2 regions of the Pseudoalteromonas sp. PAB 2.2 genome follow, and region 1 is predicted to be linked to the other one. Evidence: predicted binding sites of a transcription regulator. Region 1 holds the regulator's gene; the other holds the start of a gene.
The links. Region 1 encodes FliA, which starts transcription of late flagellar genes. Its sites were predicted from a motif close to CTAAAGNTNNNNNNNNNNNNGCCGATA; they were not measured.
Positions count from the first base shown of each region.

Region 2: BWD47_RS13435 (VC2046/SO_2500 family protein) is a predicted target of FliA. The motif match lies at 2,597-2,623, and genes of this name have one in related genera.

Region 1 covers NZ_LYPI01000010.1:214,855-220,257, forward strand. The annotation lists gene flhF (flagellar biosynthesis protein FlhF) at 1-1,320, shown strand, start outside; gene BWD47_RS09420 (MinD/ParA family protein) at 1,313-2,173, shown strand; gene BWD47_RS09425 (RNA polymerase sigma factor FliA) at 2,200-2,910, shown strand; gene cheY (chemotaxis response regulator CheY) at 2,950-3,333, shown strand; gene BWD47_RS09435 (protein phosphatase CheZ) at 3,351-4,118, shown strand; gene BWD47_RS09440 (chemotaxis protein CheA) at 4,134-5,403, shown strand, end outside.
Region 2 covers NZ_LYPI01000014.1:52,859-58,261, reverse strand. The annotation lists gene BWD47_RS13460 (GGDEF domain-containing protein) at 1-242, shown strand, start outside; gene BWD47_RS13455 (ion channel) at 239-1,219, opposite strand; gene BWD47_RS13450 (M48 family metallopeptidase) at 1,318-2,007, shown strand; tRNA gene BWD47_RS13445 (tRNA-Tyr) at 2,328-2,412, opposite strand; tRNA gene BWD47_RS13440 (tRNA-Tyr) at 2,461-2,545, opposite strand; gene BWD47_RS13435 (VC2046/SO_2500 family protein) at 2,658-3,173, shown strand; gene BWD47_RS13430 (DUF6172 family protein) at 3,332-3,631, shown strand; gene BWD47_RS13425 (YchJ family protein) at 3,803-4,282, opposite strand; gene BWD47_RS13420 (SulA-like leucine-rich domain-containing protein) at 4,323-4,760, opposite strand; gene BWD47_RS13415 (S9 family peptidase) at 5,062-5,403, opposite strand, start outside.

The DNA of each region.
Region 1 (5,403 bases):
AAACCGGTGCCTGCACACACAGCGCCACAACAGTCGCATAACTTCGTTAAACCAGAACCTATGCGCGCTAAACCTGAGCCACAAGCCCAAGTTGCAGACAGCCTACAAGCGTTACTAGAGCGTCAAGCCCCACGCCCTCGTTCGCCAGAGCTTGCTTCAATGTTTAATCAATCTGGTATTGAAACGAGTGAACATTATCAGCCAAAAACACACAGTTTTGCGCCGCAAGAGCAGCCGCAATATTCAGCAAAACCTCGCTATCAAGAGCAAGCAGCACCGCGAGTGCAAACACAAGCACATAGCTTAGGTTTTGATGATGATTTAGACACAGGCTTCGACGATTTAGATTCACCAGCAGAACACAAAACGGCCACACCCGCAAGCCACTCAGAAATGGCGACGATGCGTGAAGAAATGAATGCCATTCGTCAATTACTTGAACATCAAGTATCTGGTTTGATGCAGCAAGACATGGCGCGTCGTGATCCTACCCGCGCTTGTATGATTGATCGCCTAGCCGGTATGGGCATTGAGCGTGATGTTGCGGAGCAAATGGCGTGTTTTATTCCTGATGACGTTTCGCGTCAACAAGCGTGGCAAGCCTTATTGCAAATGGTTGAAAACCAAATGCATACAACAAATAATGAAATTTTACGTCAAGGCGGTGTGTACGCTTTAGTGGGTCCTACGGGGGTGGGCAAAACCACCACCGTGGCGAAATTGGCAGCCCTTGGTGCACAAAAATATGGTGCAGATAAAGTCGCGCTTATTACAACAGACACTTACCGTATTGGAGCGTATGAGCAGCTAGCCACTTATGGCCGCATTATTGGCTGTGGTGTGAAACAAGTTAAAGACGCAAATGAATTAGCTGAAGTGTTATACCATTTACGCAATAAGCGTCTAGTATTAATAGACACTGCGGGTATGAGTCAACGCGACTTACGCTTAACTGAGCAACTTAATACATTAATGCGCAATCAGCGTGTCGACATTCGCAGTTATTTAGTGTTAAGTGCAACAGCGCAAATTAACGTGCTACAAGAAACCGTTCGCCACTTTAAAAAAGTGCAACTAAGTGGTTGTATCTTCACTAAGTTAGATGAATCACTTAGTTTAGGTGAGATTATTAGTATTGCGATTCAAAATCGCTTGCCAATAGGGTATCTTACTAATGGTCAGCGTGTTCCTGAAGATATTCGCGTTGCGAATGCAGAAAAACTAGTAAAAAAAGCTGAGCAATTATATTTAAAACGAGCAAAAGCACAACATTCACGACGTCAAGCAGTAGCGTCGAACACAGTAGGGATGTATGATTAACACAGTATTAGATCAAGCAAGCGGCCTGCGCAAAATGAATCAAAATAATAATAGTGGCGTTAAAGTTATCGCTGTCACTGGCGGCAAAGGTGGTGTGGGTAAAACGAATGTGTCACTCAATACCGCGATCGCATTAGGTCAGCTGGGAAATCGTGTATTAGTATTAGATGCCGATTTAGGGTTGGCAAATTGTGACGTAATGCTTGGTTTACGTGTCGAGAGAAACTTATCTCATGTTTTATCTGGTGAGTGTGAACTGGATGAAATTCTTGTCGAAGGCCCAGCAGGTATAAAAATTGTGCCAGCGACTTCGGGCTCGCAAAGTATGGTTGAGTTAACACCGTCAGAACATGCGGGGCTTATCCGCGCATTTAGCGAGCTAAATACTGAGTTTGATATTTTAATTGTCGATACCGCTGCGGGTATTTCAGACATGGTATTAAGCTTTTCGCGTGCAGCGCAAGATGTTGTTGTTGTTGTATGCGATGAACCTACCTCAATTACCGACGCTTACGCCCTAATTAAAGTGTTAAGTCGTGAGCATGGCGTTTACAAATTTAAAATAGTTGCCAATATGGTGCGCAGTATGCGTGAAGGGCAAGAATTATTTGCTAAACTCTCAAAAGTAACGGATCGATTCTTAGATGTGTCTATGGAACTTGTCGCAACCATTCCGTATGACGAGAATATGCGCAAATCGACCCGCCGCCAAAAAGTGATTGTGGAGTTATTTCCAAACTCACCAGCCGCTGTGGCATTTAAAACATTAGCAACGAAAGCAGTTAAGTGGCCAATTCCAAATCAACCGTCAGGTCATTTAGAATTTTTTATTGAAAAACTAGTAAACGGTTAACTATGACAACATCGGTGAATAAAGCGATGGGATATCAATCAGCACAGAATTTAAATGCGATTGTTGAAAAACATGCCTCTTTAGTCAAAAAAGTGGCGTGTCATCTAATTGCTCGTTTACCTGCCAGTGTGCAACTCGATGATTTGATTCAGTCAGGTATGATTGGCCTTATAGAAGCGTCGAAAAATTTTGATGCGAGTAAAGGGGCCAGTTTTGAAACATTTGCGGGTATTCGAATTCGAGGTGCTATGCTCGATGAAATCCGTCGAGGTGATTGGGCTCCCCGTTCAGTTCACCGTAATGCACGCCTTGTCGCTGAAACGATTTCGGATTTAGAGAGTATTTTAAACCGCGAGCCAAAAGACACAGAAGTTGCTGAAAAACTTGATATTACACTGGATGAGTACCATCATATTCTACATGATGTAAATTCCAGTAAGGTACTGGGTATAGAGGATTTAGGCGTTGATGAAGACGTCATCACACCTATGGGGCATGATTTAGCACTAGACAAACCGTTTAATAATGTTAAAAATGAACGGTTTAACCAGTCTCTATTGACGGCTATCCAATCTTTACCAGAAAGAGATGCACTCGTTTTGTCTTTGTATTACAACGATGAAATGAACTTAAAAGAAATAGGGCACATACTCGATGTTAGCGAATCGCGTGTGAGTCAAATACATGGTCAGGCGATGATTAAGCTCAAAGCAAAAATCAATGACTGGATTAATTAGTAGTAAGTAAATAAGGTTCAAACCTCACCGGAGGATGTTTTGGATAAAAACATGAAAATTCTTGTTGTTGATGATTTTTCTACAATGAGACGTATCATTAAAAACCTGTTAAGGGATTTAGGTTTTACCAATGTGCAGGAAGCTGATGATGGTTCAACAGCATTGCCGATGTTGCAAAATCAAGAGTTTGATTTTGTTGTAACAGATTGGAATATGCCTGGAATGCAAGGTATTGATCTATTACGCGCAATTCGTGCTGATGATAGCCTTAAACATATCCCCGTGTTAATGGTGACAGCTGAAGCGAAAAAAGAACAAATTGTTGCTGCTGCTCAAGCGGGTGTTAATGGCTATATCGTCAAACCATTCACTGCTGCGACACTGAAAACCAAATTGGAAAAAGTGTTTGAACGTTTAGGTTAATCTAAGGGGAGAGGCTTATGTCAGCACTTGCTGCGCCTCAAATAAGTTTAGAGCAAGCTCGTCAACTTGTTGAGTATCTTGAAAATGGTGAACAAGAGAAGGCTGATAAGCTGATACTTGAAACAGCATCAAAAGAACAATCAGAGTTGTTTGCTGAAGTCGGTAAATTGACACGACAACTTCATGAAGCACTAAAAAACTTCGATCTTGATACTCGACTCACAGATTTAACAACAGAAGCAATCCCGGATGCAAAGCAGCGCTTGAATTATGTCATGGAAATGACTGAAAGCGCGGCCAATAAAACGATGGATGCCGTGGAAGCGAGTTTGCCTATAGCACAACAGCTCGCTGATGAAATTGCCACGATTAAACCAACGTGGGATCGTTTAATGAATCGAGAAATTGAACTCGGTGAATTTAAAACGTTATGCCACAGCTTAGATAAGTTCATGAATAACTCGCACACCAAAACAGATGAGTTACAAGGCTTGATGACCAACGTGCTAATGGCGCAAGATTATCAAGACTTGACGGGGCAGGTAATACGCCGTGTTATCGAATTAGTGCGCGAAGTAGAAGACAGTTTAATCAATCTCTTAACTGTATTCGGCAGTCAAGACGATGGTCAAATAAAACAAGAAAAACAGGCCATAGACAAAGCACCTGCACAAAGCGATACGCTGGCAGGTCCAGAAGGGCCAATTATTGATAAAGAGTCACGCGATGATGTTGTTTCAGGACAAGATGAAGTTGATGACCTATTATCAAGTCTGGGCTTCTAAGAGGAGAGTAGCTGCATGAGCTTTGAAGTCGATGAAGATATTTTACAGGATTTCCTTGTTGAAGCAGGGGAAATTTTAGAGCTTTTGTCAGAGCAATTGGTCGAGCTTGAAAATAATCCAGATGATAAAGACTTACTAAACGCTATTTTTAGAGGCTTTCACACCGTAAAAGGTGGCGCAGGCTTTTTAAGCATGACTGAACTTGTTGATGCGTGTCATGGTGCTGAAAATGTGTTTGATTTGTTGCGCCAAGGCGTGCGCAGTGTCACACCAGAACTTATGGATGTTATTTTACAAGCCCTCGATACAATCAATGAAATGTTCGCGACAATTCAAAATCGTGAACAACCAGAGCCAGCAGATCAAGCCCTCTTAGACGTCCTACATAAATTAAGTCAACCACCAACAGCAGAAGAGCTCGCTGGTGAAGACACAACCGTAACAGACGAAGTAGCAGAAGAAGTCACTGTTGAGCCTGAACCGGTTGTTGATACACCCGAAGTTACTGCTGATGTCTCTAGTAATATTGATGACGACGATCCGTTTGCATTTGATATGTTATTTGATGGGGGATTGGGTGATACCCAAGCTCAACCACAAAACATAGATGAAATTACTGAAGATGAATTCGAAAGCTTGCTCGATGAGTTGCACGGTAAAGGCCAAGGGCCTGCATCAATCACATCAGACACCATGAGCAGTGACAGCGATGATATTACCGATGATGAGTTTGACAGCTTATTAGATGAGCTTCACGGCGTTGGCAGTTTTGGTGAAGTAAAAGCCGACAAAATTACCAGCCAAGCTCCCGCTGAGCCAAGCGCTCCGGTCGAGCAAAGCCCCCCTGCAGTCAGTAATGAAGGCTCTGATGATGAAATTAGTGATGATGAGTTTGAAGCATTACTTGATGAATTACATGGCAAAGGCAGTGCGCCGCAATCATTAGAGACAGATAAGCCGCAAACGCCAGAAACAACCAAAGTTGAGCCAACAAAACCTGCGGCCCCAGTGGCTGCAAAGGTTGAGCCTGCTAAATCTGCGCCACAACCTGCAACGAGTAAGCCTGCACCAACTGAAAAAGCGCCCGAGAAACAGGCTGCTGCGGCGGCGAAAAAAGCGCCGCCTCCCCAAGCTGAAACAACCGTGCGTGTCGACACTAAACGGTTAGACCAAATTATGAACATGGTTGGTGAGTTGGTGTTGGTGCGCAATCGCTTAGTGAGCCTTGCAAATAACACCAACAGTGAGGCGATGGGGAAAGCTATTTCGAACCTAGATGTCGTCA
Region 2 (5,403 bases), on a different contig from region 1:
CCTGTCGTTATGGGGGAGATGAATTTTGCCTGATCATGCCAGATTGCGACGTAGAAAACACCATTGCGATATGTAATAAGCTGATCGTTGCTTTTGAAGCAAAATACCCCGCGTTACATTTGAGTTTTGGCATTATTTCAGCGCCTTTAGACAGCACCGTCGGTGCTGAGGAGCTTATAAATCGTGCTGATCGGAAAATGTACGAGGCTAAAAAGCATCAAGGTTCTCACATAATCCATTAACGTGTCATACGCTTTACAAACACAACCACAAACAGCGCTAGCGAAAAGCTGCCACAAAATGCTTCAATCGCTGCTATGAGCCTTGATAATCCAATGGGGGTAATATCGCCATAGCCTAGCGTTGTAAAAGTAACAACGCTAAAGTAAATGCTGTTTAAAAGTGCTGATACGTTATCATCGAACGAATTATCAAAACTAAATCTAAGCAATGAATCTTGATAGCTGACACCAAATAAAAAGTAACATATTGCGCAACAAACGATAAGAGACAGACTAAAGCGAATGACATTTTCAGGTTTTTCACCATAACCACATAACATGTCAATAAAGCTGGAAGTAATTTGTTTCGTTGATCCTTTCGGGTACTGTGCGTGGCGCATTCTTAATTCTTTATAGGTAAAGTTACCCGCGAGCTCGAAAAGCCCTTGGTGTTCAGACGCTTTACGTAAATTTCTGTATATTTCTTCGGATTGTTCAAATAAGTCGCGCGCAGTCGAGTATTGCCTATTTCGACGAGCTTTAAACGCCTCGGCTTCTTGTAGTAATTGTTCGCCTAAATCGATATTATCAATGCGGCTATCACTGAGTTTAACCCCAAGTAGGTTGGTATTTCGCAAATCGCAGTAGTGTAAGCTGGCGCTATGAAGGTTCGCTTTCATTAAGGATGCATTGGCAATTTTATTGTTGAAAAGATGTGCCCCCGACAAATTGGCTCGATAAAAATTGCAGTAAGAAAGATCATAACCTTCTTCATCATCTTTCTTTATTAAATTTAGACCCACTAAATTTGCACGTTGTAATTGCAGACCCTGAAGTAACCCGCCCTTTTTTGCATATCGTTCAAGTTTTTGAGTCAGCTCTAAGCCTGATTTATCAAATTTATTATCATGCCAAAAGCAATACCCAGAACCCATATCGGTTTCTTGACACGTGTTACCTGTTGGTGAAATGTAGCTACAACACGGTTTATCAGGCATAAGAATAAAAACTTATTTATGAGTCATCTTTATAGATTAGCAGGTATTTTACGGGGTAAAATATAATACAAAGATTTTATTAATTACATTGGCTTATTTTGTTTGAGTACACGTTAAAACGCAGTAAACGTAGAAAAACTGTCGCGATTAAAGTCGCCGAGCAGCAGTTGACTGTGTATGCACCTCACTTTGTCCCGCGTAAAGATATTGAAGCGTGGTTAAAAACAAAGCAGCATTGGGTTGCAGAGCAAGTTACTAAACAATCATTACACGCTGAGCAGTGTCAATTTCCCATTAAAAATTCGCAAATCAAGCTATTTGATCAGGTAATTCCCCTTGTATTTAAGCAAGAAAATTGCAGCCAATGGTATCAAGACACTGATACTCATGAATTAACCCTTGCTATTTCACCGCGCGTTAAACTCACAGACGCAAAGTATCTTGCATTGATGGAAGAGTTTTTACATGACAAGTTAGAAACCTACCTTGAGATGCGTATACAAAACTACTGTATTCAAATGAGAGAAGCGTTACCAACACGTCTTAAAATTCAACATTACAAGCGTCGATGGGGCAGTTGTAATCGCCAAAGAGAGTTAACCTTTAATTTGCACTTAGCCAGTGCGCCCCTATGGGTTATTGATTATGTTGTTGTTCATGAACTTGCGCATTTAAAGCATATGGATCACAGTGCGGCATTTTGGCAACGGGTGAGTGAGTTTTATCCCGAACATAAAAAAGCAAGCAATTGGCTGAAAGTGAATGGTCCATTTTTACGCTGGCTCTAATACTAATCCGCAAAAATACTTAATCATTTTGAGTGATTAAACCAGTCGCTACCTGCGTTAAAAATGTCTGATTTACGACTGCATGGATGCAGGAGGTAGAGCAATGCAGGAGCAATTGCCGAGAACAACTAAATAACTACATTTTTGCCTTGTTATCAACGCGGTTTTATTGCCTCAAAATAGACCACATAATTAAGCGTAATGGTATAACAAAAGGATAATTCAATTGAAAATAGCTGTATTTTTAGTTTAACGATTTAGGAAAAGAGAAGTAAACAATAATATGAAAAATAGAATAGTGAATTAGCAGAGAAGGAAAGTGGTGGAGGGAGCTGGATTCGAACCAGCGAAGGCTGAGCCGTCAGATTTACAGTCTGATCCCTTTGGCCGCTCGGGAACCCCTCCACACTAATTTTTATTGCATTTGGCCCCACTTAACTGAGCGTAGAAAAGTGGTGGAGGGAGCTGGATTCGAACCAGCGAAGGCTGAGCCGTCAGATTTACAGTCTGATCCCTTTGGCCGCTCGGGAACCCCTCCAATGCAACGGCGCTGATAATAGCAAACTGGCTCTTTAAGTAAAGAAAAAAACTAAAGAAAAATAGATTAATGCCGATAACTGGTTAATCTTGAAACTATTCGGCCAAAGTCTATGCAAATTGATGGTTTGTTGCTCAACGAGAGTCAACTTGATAATCGTCTTAACAAAAGTGTTCATGAACACCGCCAAGGTGAGTTTGCCTTATTATTGGCGATGCTGTCTCATGATGCGCTTGATTTTAGCCAGTTTCATTTACCGAAAACAGAATTAACCGATACTCAGAGTTCAGAACACGTACTCAGAAATGAGTTAGGGGCAGGCCCAAAACAACCATTAGCGCCTGAACAATATGATATGTTAATCGGGCAGAATAATGGGCTGCGACTTTTACAAGGTGGCTTGTCAGATATTCGCCTACGTAATTGTCTCAGTCCTGAGCCGCTTGCTATCCGCGATGATAAAAATCATGTGCCGTTAGAAGTCATCGATAACTGTGAGCCAGCAGTCAGAAAACGCTATTACGATAAAAACGCACCCACAGAGCGTATGCAAATGGATGCAGCTGCGTTTTATGACAGCTTAACGGACGACGCGATTCATCAGCCTTTGCAATTGGCAACTGCTTAATTAATTGAAATTGTCATACTCGCCTTGTACGCTACACTTACAAAGATAGGTAAATTGGTGCAAATCAGTAAAAAGTACAGCTAATTTTTTATGTGCTTGTTATAATGCGCCCAAATGGCTTTATGCCATTATCATTGAACCAAGTTATTAGGACTATAATGAAGAAAACATTCACGCTTAACCATGAGAAAATTAAATACCCTCGCATGGTTGATGCAGCTAAGCACGAAGTGAAGAAGTATTTAAAACGTGAGCGTAATAAAACTCTCCCAGAAGATGCCGATTACTGGGCATTTGATTGTAAATTTGGAGAGTCAGCTGACGACGCGAAAGTCGTTCATGTGGCGGAAATTAATAAATGCATTAGCGATATTGAAGCAAAAGGGCTTACATCGTTTTATGTCGAGATTCTAGCGCGTCCAGCACAACGCCAGTTACAAGAATTTGACGAAGAATAGTCGTTATAATTCATAGAATTTAAGAATGGGCCTTGAGGCCCATTTTTATTGTCTGAAATACAATGACATTATTGTGTGTTGATTTATATCACATGCCCACCACGCAACGGCTTTCCCTACAATGGCTAGTCAAGGTTTAGATTGGCTATATAAAAAGTGAATAGCCGTGATTTAAATTGCGTGACACTTTTTATATTTTTTGCCGCTACCGCAAGGGCATTCATCATTACGGCCAATTTTAATATCAGCAACGGGCGTTATTTCACCATCAAGGTAACGCCATAGTCCATCTTCTTTAATAAAACGCGATTTCTCGTGTAACTCACAATACAAGTTTTGGTAAAAGTAATTTGCTTTAAATTCTACAAAACCTTCTTGCTCGTTATATTCAGTATCTAAAACGCTTAGCTTGGTAAAACGACAGCTATTAGCAAAATCTTTGATTTCGCTAACAGGGTTAGCGGTTTGTTGGCTTTGTGCGTATGTTGTAAAGACATATTTTGCATCTTTTAAGGCATAAGCACTAAAGCGAGAACGCATAAGTTGTTCCGGCGTTTGCGCTTGGCTATCGCCTGCGTGCAAAGGTTGGCAGCAAAGCGAGAAATCTTGTTTGCTGCCACAAGGACAAAGGGAGTGTGTGAGTGATGTCATAACAACTTACCTAAAACAATAAATTGCTATTTTAGCAAGCCTATTGTGGCTGCGGTACTAAATTGTTTAATGGGTTGCTTTTGGTGAAGCAGTAAAACTTTGCAGATGCATGTTCTAAATTAAGAGTCATAGAATCTAGTTGATTGTTGCTGACAATATCTGTCCAGGTGATCACTGCGGCAAAGTTACCGTTGTGCAGCGCCGAACTTAACACATATTCAAGATTCACAAGGTGCTTTTGTCTGATCACTAACAGTTTACTGGTGTCGATTGAACATGAATCGAGTAATGCTTTACTTGGCACATGATCAGGTGCAATTAACAATGTCCACGCACTTTGGCTGTTATAGTGATGTAATACCTTTAATAGCTCAAATGTTGCTGAAATTTCGTCTTCAATTTGAATTAAATTAACCGACGCTTTGTCGTTATCTTGTTGATAGCTTTTAACGGTTCTTAAGGTAATTGGCTGTAACATAACTTTCACTCACTGGTTGTTTATACAGTATTTGTATACAGTAGTTTATACAGTGTTTTTGCGCAAGTGTTTTTTTGCTATTTTTTTAACCAATTATTCAGTTTTTAATAATTTTAAAAAATTAAATCTTTAAAAACAATTGGTTATTTTGTTTCTTTGCAGTGTGATATTTTGTGAAAAATGGATGAAATAATATATACAGTGTTTTATATCGAAGTTTATACAGTAGTTTGTATGCAGGATATTTGAGGTTTATACAGGTGTTTTGATAAAGAAGCCGGTGTACACCGGCTTCTAAAATTTAGTTTTTCAAGTACGTATTTAAAAACTCAAGGTACGCGTTTGATGCTTTGATACGGTTTTCTTTTTTAGTAAAACCATGACCTTCGTCATCGAACAACACGTATTCTACGGGGACACCATTCGCTTTTACTGCGGCAACAAGCTCATCACTCTCAACTTGCAATACACGAGGGTCGTTTGCACCTTGAATAACCATCAGTGGTTTCGTAATGTTTTTAGCATGGAAGAGGGGAGATATCGCTCGATGGCGTTCGCCATCAGTTGCAGGGTCACCCATTTCATCGTACAGTGCTTTTTTAAAGCTTTCCCACCAAGGTGGTATAGAGTTTAATGTTCTTAC